DNA from 3 places in the Siminovitchia fortis genome. Region 2 is predicted to be linked to each of the others. Evidence: predicted binding sites of a transcription regulator. Region 2 holds the regulator's gene; each other region holds the start of a gene.
What was found. The regulator Rex, encoded in region 2, represses fermentation and respiration genes when NADH is low (regulators of the CRP and FNR family bind a similar motif). The targets are predictions, from matches to a motif close to TTGTGAAATATTTCACAA.
Positions count from the first base shown of each region.

Region 1 (5,061 bases), on a different contig from region 2:
ATAAAAGGAATGATAAAACAAACATCCACCACAGATTCAGCAAATTAGCAAAGTGTTCCGGATTATGGGCACGAAGTTCAACAATGATCCCTGAAGCCGTGATGATCAGCGGGAGGGACCAGGTGAGCGCGTATTTCCGCATTAATTCTGCAGCATCTTTATCCTTTGCCTTGTGGGCGTACCAAGTCAGGAAAACAGCGGATATATATAGTACGGCCGCAATACTCAATACCACAATGCTCCACGTAAGGGGGGTGGTAAACAGCGCCCAGTAATCCAGCACCGGCTTTCCGTTCTCGATAAAAACGAATCCGCCCTCTGAAATCGTCAGAACAATCGATAAAGAGGCAGGAAGGAACAGCCCTGACAGGCCGTACATGAACGAATATCCCTTATGGCCCCTTGATCCGTAAGTTTCAAAAGCATAGTAGGATCCCCGGATGGCTAATAGCAAAATAGCAATGCTGACAGGGACAAGGAGAATGGTTCCATAATAAAATGCCGTTTTTGGAAAAAACCCGACGATTCCTACGAAAAAGAATACAAGAAAAACATTCGTTACTTCCCAAACAGGGGACAGATAACGCTGAATGATGTTCGTCAAAATGTGCTGCTTGCCGGCATACAAACTGTATGCGTTAAAAAATCCTGCGCCAAAGTCAACGGAAGCGACAATGACGTAGCCAAATAAAAATGTCCATAACACCATGATTCCCAATATTTCCAAATTCATCGAACGACACCGCCTTTTTCCGCATGACGCTCTTCAAGCTCGCGTTCAACAGGGTTGTTCCGGAACATCCTGCTTAATACAACGACACTTCCGATGGCAAGAATGATATACAACCCGGCAAACAGAATGAGCATGGTATCAACGTGATTGCTTGATGTTGCAGCATCTGATGTCTTCATCAGCCCGCGAAGGACCCAAGGCTGCCTCCCGACTTCCGCCAGCCACCATCCCATCTCGATAGCCAGGATGGATAACGGGCCGCCGAGAACAATCAGCCAGCGAAACCATTTTGTTTGAATTAAGGCCCAGCTTCTTTTTGACCCCAGCCAAAACACTAGTGACAATAAAGTCATCCATACGCCAATGGATACCATGATATCAAAGAGATAGTGGATATATAGAGGAGGAATTTCATCCTCTTTAAACTGATCCAGCCCGATAACCTCCGCTGATGGATCGCTGTATGCCAAAATACTGAGAGCCTTTGGAATTTCAATGGCATATTTTACTTCTCCATTATCCAGTTTTCCAAATAGCACGAGCGGTGCATCTCCGGATGTTTCAAAATGCCATTCAGCAGCCGCAAGCTTTTCCGGCTGGTAATCCGCCAGGTATTTTCCTGAAAAATCTCCGATTACCGCTGTGGCGATGGAGAAAATGAGGCCAATTTTCATGGTCAAATACAAAGCTTTTTTATGGTAAATATGATCTGATCCTTTTAAAAGCCTGAAACCGGCAATGGAAGCCAAAACAAAAGCGGAAGTCATAAATGCACTGGCAACGACGTGTGCCACTTTTGTAGGCATGGCCGGATTGAACATGGCAATAAGCGGGTTGATATTCACGAGCTCCCCATTCACAATGTCGAAGCCTTGCGGTGCATTCATAAAAGCATTGACGATTGTAATAAAAACAGCCGAGAAGGCCGCTCCTGCCGCAACCGGTATCAGAAGCATAAGGTGTTTGCGCTGATCCTTGAACCGGTCCCATGTGTATAAATAAATTCCCAGAAAAATCGCTTCGAAAAAGAAAGCGAAAGTCTCCATGAAAAGCGGCAAAGCTATGACATTTCCCGCCAATTCCATAAAATTAGGCCATAAAAGCGAGAGCTGCAATCCGATGGCTGTTCCGGTTACAACCCCGACTGCAACGGTAATGACGAAGCCGCGGGTCCACCGTCTCGCCAATAAAATATAGTGCTCGTCATTCTTCCTGATGCCGACCCACTGTGCAATCATGATCATCAGCGGAACGCCGACTCCGATTGTGGCATATATGATATGGAAAGAGAGGGTCAGTTCCGTCAACAGCCGGCTGTAAAACAAGGAATCTCCGTTAAACATACAACTTTCACCCTTTCATCAACTGCCAAAAATCCGTCCAAGAATGGATAAAAGCATAATGGCTGCTGCGCCAAATGCAAGTCCTACCAAGATCCGTTCATGTTTTTTATACATCATTTAAACACCCCTAAATTTATCATACCCTATATTGCCCTTGCTGAACGTTATTATGTGTCAAATTGTTAGCTTCTTTATGATAAAGTTGTGAAATGCTGAAAAATTAGTTGTTTTGCGTTGCAAGTTCTTTTTTTATGGTGTGATAACTTCGATGGTATATTGATATAATTTCCAGGTGAATAGCTGCCAATACTAATATTGGGTTAACCTGTTGCAATCGGCTTTGCCGCTGGTATTGGTTATATGACGACACCGGAGGCACTTGTCTTAACATCAGTTATTAACATCTGGTCCTATTGCAGTTTTTTGGTATTATGACTTGGTCATATTATCAGCTTATGAATAAACGGTTTTAAAATTCCCGGCCGCTCCACTTTTTACAGAAAAACGATGGTATAATATTAGTTATATAAGGTCGTGAATTGGCGGAAGTATTGAATCCAAAACCGGCTATTTTCTTTTGGCTTTCCTTCCTCAGTTTATCCATCCTGAAAAGGGGCCTGCCATTGTTCAGTTCCTATTACTGGGTTTGATTTTTGTAATCATGAGCTGTCTTTACACTTCCATGATAGCCATCAGCATTCGCCCTATCGGCCGTTTGATGAAGCGTACTGCCAATATTGGACAGTGGAGCGGAAAAGTTGCAGGGTTGATCTATATTTGGCTTGGTGTAAAAGTAGCGTTTCAACAACGATAAAAAAACACGAGGGGAGAATCATACCATTATAAAATCATTGAATGTAGGCCGGCCGCAGCTGATCGGAAACCCATTTGGACGGGTAATCAATTCCGGCATAAGAAAAAAGCCGGTTTCTTCGGCATACCTCTATAAAACAGGCTTTGAAAATGATGACGTGGCAGATCATGACAGCCATGGAGGCGATGATAGGGCCGTCTGTTTTTACCCTTTTGAACATTATGCGGAGTGGAACGCCCTCTCCGGCACAGAGCTGAACATACCAGCTTTCGGTGAGAATATCACCGTCGCCGACCATACTGAAGATAGTGTATATGTTGGCGACATATACCAAATAGGCGATGCAAAGGTTCAAATCACCCAAAGCAGGATACCATGTGCAAAAGTTGATATTGCCAACCGGATCAGAGGCTTTTTCGAACAATTTATCCAAACAGGAAAAACCGGCTATTTTGCCCGGGTGTTGGAAGAGGGCTTGGTGGAGGAAAGTTCGGCCATCACATTGATCGACCGCCCTCAAGACACTATTTCCATCAACGGGTTGCATCACTTATTTTTTCATGACCGAAAAAATATGAAAGAGATTGAAAGAGTAATAGCTATGGAAGGACTTGCAGAAGATATGCGGGAAAGGCTTAAAAAACTCCTATAAAATAGTCAACGAAAAGCACTTAAACATAAATATTCCAGGCTCTATGAATAAAATTTGTGGCACCCGAAATACATGGACAATCACGATTAAATATACTACATAATTTGAAGAATGAGTGAAAGGGTCATGGTGGAAAAGGCAGCAGGAAGAGTGGGTTTGCTTTAATTGTTGTGCTGTTTATTTTATTAAATTATAATGGGTGCCTCCTATGTAGGTGGTGCAGGGGGCGGTAACCCTGTATTTATCGGGTTCTATCCGTTTTTTCCGTTCCTTTGGTGGTAGTCTTCCGTTTGGATACAGATCTTGGGGCAACTTCCTTTTGGACGTTGCTTTTTCTTTGTCCAGCTTCAGCGCCTATCGATTAGCAGACTTCGCACCTCCTCCTACGATAAGTCAACATCGGCTCGTTCCTCGCCGTGTTTTCTTTATCTCGTCGGAGGCACTCCAGTCTGTACGTCGATGGGCAAGGCGCTTGCGCTTTTCTTATTATGCACAGGATCTATTGTCAGCATCTTGACAAACCTGCTTTTTTTAAGCATAATTAAATCAAATTACGAACGATGAACGCAGACGAAGGACTAGTAAACGGATGAGTCCGTGACAAGAGAGCGAAATTTACAAGCTGAGAGATTTCGCCACTGGAAAGCCGTTGAACCTGCCTTCTGAGTCCCGTGCAAAAAACATGGGCGTTTCCTGGCGTTATCAGGCAAAGTGGGGTGCTGAGGCACCCAATAATGGTGGTACCGCGGAAGCAGAGCTCTTTCGTCCTTTATATGAGGATGGGAGAGCTATTTTATTTTCTAAGAATGATTATTGTAATAGGAGATAGACCGATGAGAAAAAAAAGGATCGTTGTCAAAATCGGAAGCAGTTCCCTGACGAATGACAGAGGGGAAATCGATCAGGATAGGTTTGCTGATCACGTTCATGCATTGGCAGCTCTAAAAGACGCCAATCATGAAGTGATTCTTGTTTCTTCAGGTGCTGTAGCCGCCGGCTTCAGAAGCCTGGGATACCCCGCCCGCCCTGTAACGGTAAAAGGAAGACAGGCAGCCGCGGCAGTCGGCCAAAGCCTGCTCGTCCAGTCTTATACTGAAAAATTGAGTGAATTTAACATTGTTCCAGCACAAATTTTGCTCACACGCGGTGATTTTTCAGACAGATCCCGCTATAGAAATGCGTTTGCAACTATCGGCGAGCTTTTGGACCGCGGACTTTTGCCGATTATCAACGAAAATGATACCGTTGCAGTCGATGAATTGACATTTGGCGACAATGACATGCTCTCTGCCCTCGTCAGCGGATTTATACACGCCGACATGCTGATCATCTTAACGGATATTAATGGTTTATATGATTCCAATCCGAGGACGAATCCTGATGCGAAGAAGTTTGATTATTTGGAGGATATCACAAAGGATTTGCTGAAATCTGCCGATGAGTCAGGCTCGAAAGTTGGAACAGGCGGCATGAAATCCAAATTGTTGGCGGCAAAAACGGCCGTCTCCCTTGGTGTTCC
Region 1 is NZ_VEKZ01000053.1:4,209-9,269, forward strand. It holds gene FS666_RS14900 (cytochrome d ubiquinol oxidase subunit II) at 1-733, opposite strand, end outside; gene FS666_RS14905 (cytochrome ubiquinol oxidase subunit I) at 730-2,076, opposite strand; gene FS666_RS14910 (MOSC domain-containing protein) at 2,928-3,542, shown strand; partial or broken gene FS666_RS20345 (YjcZ family sporulation protein) at 3,689-3,775, shown strand; T-box leader at 4,101-4,315, shown strand; gene proB (glutamate 5-kinase) at 4,376-5,061, shown strand, end outside.
Region 1: a site for Rex is predicted at 2,279-2,296, ahead of FS666_RS14905 (cytochrome ubiquinol oxidase subunit I). Genes of this name have one in related genera too.

Region 2 (5,061 bases):
TTTGGAATGGCAGCAGTGATCAGTTCCGTCATTTTTGCTTTTGCGCATATGGAGCCGATCCACTTGATTTTATATACGGCAATGGGATTTGTTTTCGCTTTTTTGTATGTACAGACAAAAAGAATCATCGTTCCCATCATCGCACATGTCATGATGAATACACTTGTCGTAGTGGCACAGCGCTTTATCCCTGAAGATCTGGAGAAAAACATTCAAAGCTTTATACACTTTGTGCAGTGGATGGGAGGTTTCTTTTCATGAGGTCACCGTTGTTTTCCGGCATGATCTATATTATGCTTGGAGTTGTGTTCACATTTTTTGCCGTTCAACAAGTAAAATTGAACGAGTGGGGTTTCATAGTTTACTTATTGATTATTTTGGCCACCTTCGATTTCGGGGCGGGCTTTCGACTGATCTTCCTCCACTTTAGATTGAAAAATGAACAAAGAAAATAAAGAGACATCATTCGCGATGTCTCTTTTCTCTTCAAAATGCCGCAGCTAAACGGGCGCTTGCGCTTTTCTCACTTTTAAAGAATGTATAAAAATTTGGATGAAACATCTATATGGAATGATGATGTGACATGTCCAGCTTCAGGCGCCATCGGCTCGAGGTCATAAGCCAATCGCTGATGAAGGCAAACTACGCCTTCTTCAGCGATTGGCTTATGCTTGTCGCCGATAGGCGGGCGCCTTCCGCTTTTCTTTATTGTGGTTCATTTATTGCGCGCTCCTGCTCCGCTTGGGAAGCCTGCGCCTTTTTGTAGCCTATTTTTGAAATCCATATGCTGATTTCATACAGGATAAGCAAGGGAACCGTCACCATCATATGTGAAATGACGTCCGGAGGCGTAATGAATGCCGCTACCACGATCAAAATAAAATAGGCGTATTTCCGGACCTGCCGGAGAAATGCCGGCGTTACAATTCCGAGCCGCGTCAGGAACAACACTACAACCGGCAATTGAAAAAGCACGCCAAATGGTATCGTGATCTGAAACAGAAAATGGAAATACTCATTGATTCCGATCGTCGTCTGAATGTCCATATTGCCCGATAAGCCGAGCATGAAGCGAATGACGAACGGGAAAAGGACGAAATACGCAAAAAGCACTCCCGCCAGAAATAGCGTGACAGAAACGGGGATATAGCTGAGCGTCACTCTTCGTTCCTTCTCTAATAAACCAGGACTGATAAATGCCCACAGCTGGTATAAAATGACCGGCGAGGTCATAATGAAAGCCAGCACAAACGCCATTTGCATAAACACCTTGAACGGATCAGTCACCCGAAAGGCGTTCATCGTTATATCATGGACGATGCTTGCATGCTGGAGCCATTTTATAAGCGGCTGTGATAAAAAAAAGCTGACAATAACCGCCAGCACAAAGAAAACGACTATAATGACCAGCCGTTTTCTTAATTCTTCTATATGATCAAGAATCGTCATATTCTTCTGATCCATGTCGTTCATCCTATCACTGGCCGGTGTCTTTCTTCTTGTCCTTTTCATCGTCTTCCGCCAGCCCTTTAGTTGCATTCTTGAATTCGCGCAATGTGTTTCCTGCTGCTTTGCCTAATTCGGGCAGTTTTTTTGGACCAAAAACCAAGAGAGCGACAAAAGCGATAATAATCAAACTTCCAGGACCTACTCCCATAGGGTCCACCTCCTCATACTATTATTTTAACGGAAACTTGTCCGTTTAGCCATTTAAATTCGTTTTATCCTGTGAACTTTCCGTGTCATCGTTAGGATAATTTTTCAAGAAATAGATGAGCGATTGAAGCTCGACTGCCAAGTCGATATGATGGACCCGAATGGAAGGCGGGACATTGAGCCGCGCCGGCGTAAAGTTCAAAATGCCTTTTACATTTGTCTTTTTAATCCGGTCGGTAATCGTCTGGGCAGCGCTTGCAGGAACGGTCAAAATGGCAACCGTAATATCTTCCTGCTTTAGCCTTTCCTCCAATTCATCCATATCGTAAATCCGGATACCGCAAATTTCTTTTTCGACCTTTTCTTTATCCACATCGAATGCCATTTCAATCTTTGTATTATTGTTTTTTAGAAAATTATAATGTAAAAAAGCCGTTCCCAAATTGCCGACGCCAATCAATGCGACCTTCGAAAGCTCGTCCTGATCCAATGTTTTCCGGAAGAAAGTGAGAAGATAGTTTACATTATACCCATATCCCTTTTTCCCAAGCGCCCCAAAATAAGAAAAATCCCTTCGAATTGTGGCGGAGTCAACCTTGACCGCTTCACTCAGTTCAGCGGATGAAACCCTTTGTTTTCCCGAAGCATGCAAATTTTTCAAGAACCTGTAGTAAAGCGGCAGCCGTTTGGCTGTTGCCTGTGGTATTTTTGTTGTTTCTTCGTTCATTATCCAATCCTCCAAGACTAGATGTAAGAAAAGCGAAAGCGCCTGTTCATATTAAGGTAAAGCAAAACCCGCCTAGTACAAACTGGCATCGCACTAGCGACGATAATCTTTACTGGACACTCCGCCTGTTTTTTCTATTAAAAAAGTCGGTCCGATCACCATTCCCTTATCAATGGCCTTGCACATATCATAAACGGTGAGCGCAGCAGCGGACACTGCTGTCAAAGCTTCCATTTCTACACCTGTATTTCCGATCGTTTTCACAGAAGCTTGAATAACAAGCTGTTTGTGATCATCTTTTCCGTCCTGCCATTCAAAAGAAAAATTGATCCCTTTCAAGGGAATCGGGTGGCACATCGGAATGATGTCCCACGTCTTTTTGGCCGCCATGATGCCGGCCACTTGTGCGACCGCCAGGACATCACCCTTTTTTACCTTGTTTTGGCTGATATGTTCATAAATTGTGTTGTTGACTTCAATGCTCGATTGGGCGATAGCCGTGCGGACCGTTTCCGGTTTTCCGCTTACATCCACCATTTGGGCCCTGCCTTCTTCATTAAAATGGGTCAATTTTTCCACGCTCAACACCTCTTATCCATCATACACTATTTTGTCAAGCCTGTCTTTTCCTGCCGAAGAAAATTGTTGATTGTCAAAAACTGAAAAAATGGTACACTGTCTATGATTAGGGGTGTAAAATCATGCTATTGTTACAGGTACAGCAGATCACCAAATATTTTGGCGCCGATCTGATTTTATCGAATATAAAGCTGGAACTCCATGACAGGGACCGGACCGCGCTTGTTGGAAGAAACGGCGCCGGCAAGTCTACATTACTCAAAATCATAGCGGGGGAATTATCCCATGATTCAGGGCAGATTGTGAAGCCGAAAGATGTGACCATCGGCTATTTATCACAGCATACAGGTTTGGAATCAAACTTGACGATATGGGAAGAAATGCTTACTGTTTTCGATGATGTCAGGGAGATGGAACAAAAACTCCGGGATATAGAACAGAAAATGTCCGATCCTGCGAATTACGAACAGGATGGTGCCTATGAAAAATTGTTATCGGAATATGACCGGCTGCAGGAGAAATTCAAGGAAATAGGCGGTTATCAATATGAATCCGATATCCGCTCTGTCCTCCATGGGTTCAGATTTTTTGAAGAGGACCACCATACTCATATATCAACACTCAGCGGCGGACAGAAAACGCGCCTGGCTTTGGCCAAACTTCTTTTAACGAAGCCTGACCTGCTCATATTGGACGAGCCGACAAACCATTTGGATATTGAAACGATGGCATGGCTTGAAAAATATTTGCAAAATTATCCTGGTGCACTGCTTCTCGTTTCGCACGACCGTTATTTTTTAGACCAAATCGTAACGCAAGTGTATGAGTTGTCCAGACATGAAATTTCAATTTTTCATGGAAACTACAGCAAATATCTGCAGCAAAAGGCCGAAAATTACGAGCGGGACATGAAGCTTTTTGAAAAGCAGCAGGGAGAAATAGCGAAGCTGGAGGATTTCATCCAGCGGAACCTGGCAAGGGCGTCGACGACAAAGCGTGCCCAGAGTCGGCGCAAGCAGTTGGAAAGAATGAAGATCATGGACCGGCCGGCCGGCGATGAAAAATCCGCATCCTTTTCTTTTTCTATCGATAAACAAAGCGGAAACGACGTTCTGTCGCTTGTTGACGGGGCTATAGGATATGATGGCAACCCTTTGGCCAAAAATATTGGCCTTTCTCTGACACGCGGTGATAGCATTGCGCTTGTCGGTCCGAATGGAATCGGAAAATCTACATTGTTGAAAACAATTATTAAAAAGCTGCCGCTTTTAGCAGGGGATATCAAGTACGGTTCCAATGTCCAAATTGGATATTACGATCAGGAACAGGCTGATTTATCATCCAACAAGACGGTGCTGCAGGAGCTGTGGGATCACTATCCTTTGACAAGCGAAAGAGGCATCCGGACAGTGTTGGGAAACTTCCTGTTCAGCGGTGACGATGTGTTGAAGACCGTTTCTTCTTTAAGCGGCGGTGAAAAGGCACGCCTTGCTTTGGCCATCCTGATGCTTCAAAAGGCCAATCTTCTCATATTGGACGAACCGACAAACCATTTGGACCTGGACAGCAAAGAAGTGTTGGAAAACTCGCTTGTGGATTATCCGGGGACCATTTTATTCGTTTCCCATGACCGCTATTTCATCAACAGGATTGCGACCAAAGTTGTGGAGCTGACTGAAAATGGGACTGTGGAGTACCTTGGTGACTACGATTATTATGTAGAGAAAAAGATGGAAATGGCCGAACTGGAAAAAATTGCCCGTGAAAAAATGGCAGATAAGAGCAAAGCTGTTTCAAAAACTGTGGATAAAAAATCTTATTCTCAGGAAAAAGAAATGAGAAAGCTGGAAAGACAGCGAAAAAGAAGAATCTCTGAAATTGAGGAACACGTCGAGCAGCTGGAAGCGGACCTTGCGGAAAAAGAAGAATTGCTCTGCCGGCCCGACATATACGAAGACCATGAACAGTCGCTGGCCATCCACTTGGAAGTGGAGAAGATTAAGGATGAAATCGATCAACTCATGGAAGAATGGACCGAGCTTTCGGAAGATATGGATTCATAAACAGGCCCTGCATGTGCAGGCCTGTTTTTTATGGAT
Region 2 is NZ_VEKZ01000054.1:22,924-27,984, forward strand. It holds gene FS666_RS15100 (CPBP family intramembrane glutamic endopeptidase) at 1-261, shown strand, start outside; gene FS666_RS15105 (YdiK family protein) at 258-455, shown strand; gene tatC (twin-arginine translocase subunit TatC) at 706-1,464, opposite strand; gene FS666_RS15115 (sec-independent protein translocase protein TatAY) at 1,478-1,657, opposite strand; gene FS666_RS15120 (redox-sensing transcriptional repressor Rex) at 1,703-2,383, opposite strand; gene moaC (cyclic pyranopterin monophosphate synthase MoaC) at 2,477-2,962, opposite strand; gene FS666_RS15130 (ABC-F family ATP-binding cassette domain-containing protein) at 3,085-5,025, shown strand.

Region 3 (5,061 bases), on a different contig from region 2:
TGTTGACGAAGTCGCAACGTTGATGGCTTTTGAAATTACCAGAGATATGCCCCTGAAAGAGATTGAAGTGGAAACGCCGGTGAGCAAGGCTACTTCGAAAGTGCTGGCCGGGAAAAAGATAGGCATTGTTCCGATCCTCAGAGCCGGAATCGGCATGGTGGACGGTATATTAAAATTAATTCCTGCTGCAAAGGTAGGGCATGTCGGTCTTTACCGTGACCCGGAAACTTTGCTGCCGGTTGAGTATTATCTAAAACTCCCAAGCGATATACAAGACAGATTTTTCATTATTGTCGACCCCATGCTTGCGACTGGCGGAACTGCCGTAGAAGCCATTCATTCCTTGAAAAAGCGCGGAGCCAAACAGATGAAGCTCATGTGCCTGATCGCCGCTCCCGAGGGAATTAAAGCCATCCAGGACGCCCATCCGGATGTGGATATTTATGTTGCGGGCGTGGATGAAAGGCTGAACGAAAAAGGATATATTGTACCGGGTTTAGGCGATGCCGGGGATCGTTTATTTGGGACAAAGTAATTCTGAGAATATAAAGAAAGAAGAGGGATCCCCAAATGAGTAAGCGAATCAAAGTACTATCTGTTTTCGGGACGAGGCCGGAGGCCATAAAGATGGCCCCGCTTGTGAAGGAGCTGAAAAATAGGAACGATGAGTTTGAGCCGTTCGTGGCTGTAACAGCCCAGCATCGGCAAATGCTTGATCAGGTACTTGAAATTTTTAATATCGAGCCGGATTTTGATTTGAATATCATGAAAGACCGGCAAACCCTGACTGATGTCACAACGCGCAGCCTTGAGGGGCTGGATGGGGTCATGAAAGACCTGAAGCCGGATATTGTTCTCGTTCACGGTGATACGACGACCACATTTTCCGCAAGCCTGGCCGCTTTTTACAACCAATCTGCTGTAGGCCACGTTGAGGCAGGCTTGAGGACATGGAATAAATATTCTCCTTTTCCTGAAGAGATGAATCGGCAGCTGACAGGGGTCATTGCGGATCTGCATTTTTCTCCTACTGAAAAAGCAGCCCGGAATCTGATCAATGAAGATAAAAAGGAAGAGAATATCTTTATCACCGGAAATACGGCTATCGATGCCCTTAAGACTACAGTAAAAAAGGAGTATGGGCACGCGGTGCTCGATAAGCTTGGGAACGACCGGCTGATCCTTCTCACCGCCCACCGCAGGGAGAATCTTGGCCAGCCAATGCGAAACATGTTCAGGGCCATTAAACGGATTGTAAATGAACAGCCGGATATCCAGGTCATTTATCCCGTTCATTTAAACCCGGTGGTTCGAAACATTGCTGATGAAGAGCTGGGCAATGACCAGCGCATACATCTGATCGAACCCCTTGGTGTCATTGATTTTCATAACTTTGCCAACCGGGCCCACTTGATACTCACCGATTCAGGGGGGGTTCAGGAGGAAGCGCCGTCTCTTGGAGTTCCGGTACTTGTTCTCCGGGATACGACAGAGCGCCCTGAAGGGATCGAAGCGGGGACGCTGAAGCTTGCCGGGACCGATGAAGAAACGATTTACCGCTTGGCCGCTGAATTGCTCACAGATTCCGAAGAATATAAGAAAATGGCCCAAGCCATCAACCCGTACGGTGATGGGGAAGCTTCAAAACGGATAGCGGATGCCATTTTATATTATTTTAAAATGAAAGATGAACGTCCTGAGCCTTTTCGGCCCGTTGATTGAACAGGAGGGAAAATTTCCTCCTGTTTTTGGTGATACTGCATGTATAACAATCCATGGCAGAAAAAGGTCGAAAAACCACATGTTAGATGAAATTTGATGAATTTGTGACAAACTGAAAAACGCGTTTAGTTTGTTTCTAATTTCACATGAAACCCGTTGACTTTGACATAACCCTATTGTATGCTAACAAAGGGTATGAAGAGGAGAGTTTATTCACTTTCTTTCAACCAAAAAGCGTTCGGAAATTGTTGAAAAAACACGGAATTTGCAGCCTGACTAAAAAATGCGAAAGATGATGCATATTGAGTAGGAAAAATCGTCATCTGCTTTACGGGATGGCCCTTTATTCTGCCATTTTGGCACAATTGACAGGCTCTATTCTTGCTGGGATTTTTATTGGAAGATGGCTGGATGAAAAAGCCGGGCTTGAGCCGCTTTTCATGATCATCGGCCTTCTTGCGGGCTTGGCGGCCGGGGTCTTTGCGGTTATTTTAACAATCCGGCAATCGGGGGATTAGAAAGACATGGATGATCTCCAACTGTTATTTTATAGATACAAGAAGTACATACTATACTTGTTGGCAATTTTTGTATTGGGCTGGGGCTTCTCCCATTACCAATCTATTTTTATGGGGTTGATTCTTGGAACTTCCATCAGCTTTTTCAATCTGTGGATGATGGTCCGCAGAATGGACAAGTTTGGGGAAGCCATGCTTGCTGGGCGCAAAATGCGTTCATTGGGGACGCTATCCAGGATGGCGGCTGCGATTTTGGCAGTATTCATCGCCGTTCAATATCCGGAAACCTTCAATCTCATGAGTGTAATTATAGGATTAATGACATCTTATCTTGTCATAGTCATAGATGCTTTAATCTCCATCCTTTTTAGAAAAGACAAGCAGCGGGAAGAGAGGTGAGTTCTAAATGGATCATGGAGCACCAGTTAAAGAAATATTTGGATTGTATTTCAATCTCGGAAACGTATTGATGATTACTGTAGCATCGCTTATCGTGTTTATCATAGCGGTGATCAGTACACGGACTTTGGCAATGAAACCGACAGGTATGCAGAATTTTATGGAGTGGGTATTCGATTTCGTCAGAAATATCGTTAAAAGCAATATGGACTGGAAAACAGGCGGACACTTCCACGTACTCGGCGTAACTTTGATATTTTATATATTTGTGTCCAACATGCTTGGTTTGCCATTTTCGGTATCTATCAATGATGAATTATGGTGGAAGTCACCGACAGCCGATCCGGTCATCACACTTACATTGGCAACAATGGTAGTGGCATTATCGCATTACTATGGAATTAAGCAAAAAGGTTTTGGCGAATATCTTCGCGGCTATGTCAGCCCAATGTGGTTCTTATTCCCGCTCAAAATTATTGAAGAATTTGCCAATACGTTGACGTTGGGTCTTCGTCTTTACGGAAACATCTTTGCAGGGGAGATTTTGCTTGGCCTGTTGGCCGGAGGGCTTGCAGCCATCGGAGCAGTCGGCTGGATTGCAGCAGCTATTCCAACGCTTGCATGGATGGGATTCTCCGTATTTATCGGAGCGATTCAGGCATTTATTTTTACTATGTTGACAATGGTTTATTTGGCCCACAAAGTCAATGAAGACCATTAATATATAATTGTTCATCAAATTGGACAATGACTTTTAACCAAAATACTTTTCATATATTTAAGGAGGAAATTTATAATGGGAATGTTAGCAGCAGCAATTGCAATCGGATTGGCAGCTCTTGGAGCAGGTATCGGTAACGGATTGATCGTTTCCCGCACAGTAGAAGGGATTGCACGTCAACCGGAAGCACGTGGTATGCTACAAACTACAATGTTCATCGGGGTAGCGTTGGTAGAGGCTATTCCTATCATCGCAGTTGTTATCGCGTTTATGGTTCAAGGCAGATAACATTTATTGAATAATCAGAACAAGTTTGAAAATGGCGAAGAAAAATATTGCTTCGCCATTTTTTAAGAAATCAAGTAGTTTATTAACAGGCCACCGGCTGAGGGCCGGTTGATTCAAAACCGATACGAAAGTCCGAAAGGAGTGGAGCGAGCTTGTTAACGAGCAGCTTTGTATTAGGAGCGGAAATTGCCGGTGTACGTTTTAATGGCGGCGACATCATTTTCCAGCTTGTAATGTTTATTATACTAATGGCGCTGTTAAAGAAATTTGCCTGGGGACCATTGATGGGCATCATGAAACAGCGTGAAGAGCATATAGCGGGTGAAATCGAAGCGGCTGAAAAGAGCCGTACAGAAGCAAATAATTTGCTTGAAGAGCAAAAAGCTCTTTTGAAAGAAGCGCGTCAAGAAGCGCAAAACATGATTGAAAACTCCAAGAAACATGGCGAAAACCAACGCCAGGAAATTATGGAAGCCGCTCGCCGGGAAGCGGAGCGTTTAAAAGAAACTGCACGCTTGGAAATTGAGCAGGAAAAAGAAAATGCTGTTGCAGCTTTGCGTGAGCAAGTAGCATCATTATCCGTAATGATCGCGTCGAAAGTGATTGAAAAAGAATTGACGGCTGAAGACCAAGAAAAGCTGATCAATGAATATATCGAAAGAGCAGGCGAGGATCGATGAGTAATCCTGTCGTTGCTGAACGCTACGCTTTGGCTCTTTATCAGGTAGGAAAAGAACAGAACATGTCTGATAAGATTGACGAAGAGCTGAGGACGATTAAAAAGGTCCTTGTTCAAAATCCGGGCTTTATCAATCTTTTGCAATCTCCGAAGCTTTCTTTGGAAGACAAAAGAAATCTGATTGCAAAGTCTTTTCCAAACGTATCTGTGCCTGTTATTAATACTCTCATGTTATTGGCAGATCGGCACAGAGAAAACATCATGGTTGAAGTGGCTGAATCCTATATCAACCGTCTGAATGAAGAACGGGGTATTGCCGAAGCGACTGTCTATTCAGTCAGGGCTTTGACTGCGGATGAATCCAAAGCCGTCTCTGCTGTGTTTGCCCCAAAAGTAGGCAAGCAAACATTAAATATCGAAAATATTGTTGATCCAAACATGCTCGGCGGTGTCAAAGTGCGCATCGGAAACAGGATCTTTGACGGAAGCCTTCGTGGAAAACTTGACCGGCTTGGACGCAAACTGACTAGTTAAGAAAGATTTGAATAATGTGGGGTGAAATGCATGAGCATCAATGCTGAAGAAATCAGTGCGCTGATAAAACAGCAAATTGAAAACTATCAAGCTGAATTAGAAGTAAATGATGTTGGAACAGTTATACAAGTAGGGGACGGTATTGCCCGTGCATACGGACTGGACAACGTCATGGCCGGAGAACTTGTCGAGTTCTCTAA
Region 3 is NZ_VEKZ01000003.1:47,168-52,228, forward strand. It holds gene upp (uracil phosphoribosyltransferase) at 1-535, shown strand, start outside; gene wecB (non-hydrolyzing UDP-N-acetylglucosamine 2-epimerase) at 571-1,722, shown strand; gene FS666_RS01910 (AtpZ/AtpI family protein) at 2,025-2,240, shown strand; gene FS666_RS01915 (ATP synthase subunit I) at 2,247-2,639, shown strand; gene atpB (F0F1 ATP synthase subunit A) at 2,647-3,360, shown strand; gene atpE (F0F1 ATP synthase subunit C) at 3,436-3,648, shown strand; gene atpF (F0F1 ATP synthase subunit B) at 3,801-4,328, shown strand; gene FS666_RS01935 (F0F1 ATP synthase subunit delta) at 4,325-4,861, shown strand; gene atpA (F0F1 ATP synthase subunit alpha) at 4,892-5,061, shown strand, end outside.
Region 3: a site for Rex is predicted at 1,853-1,870, ahead of FS666_RS01910 (AtpZ/AtpI family protein). Genes of this name have one in related genera too.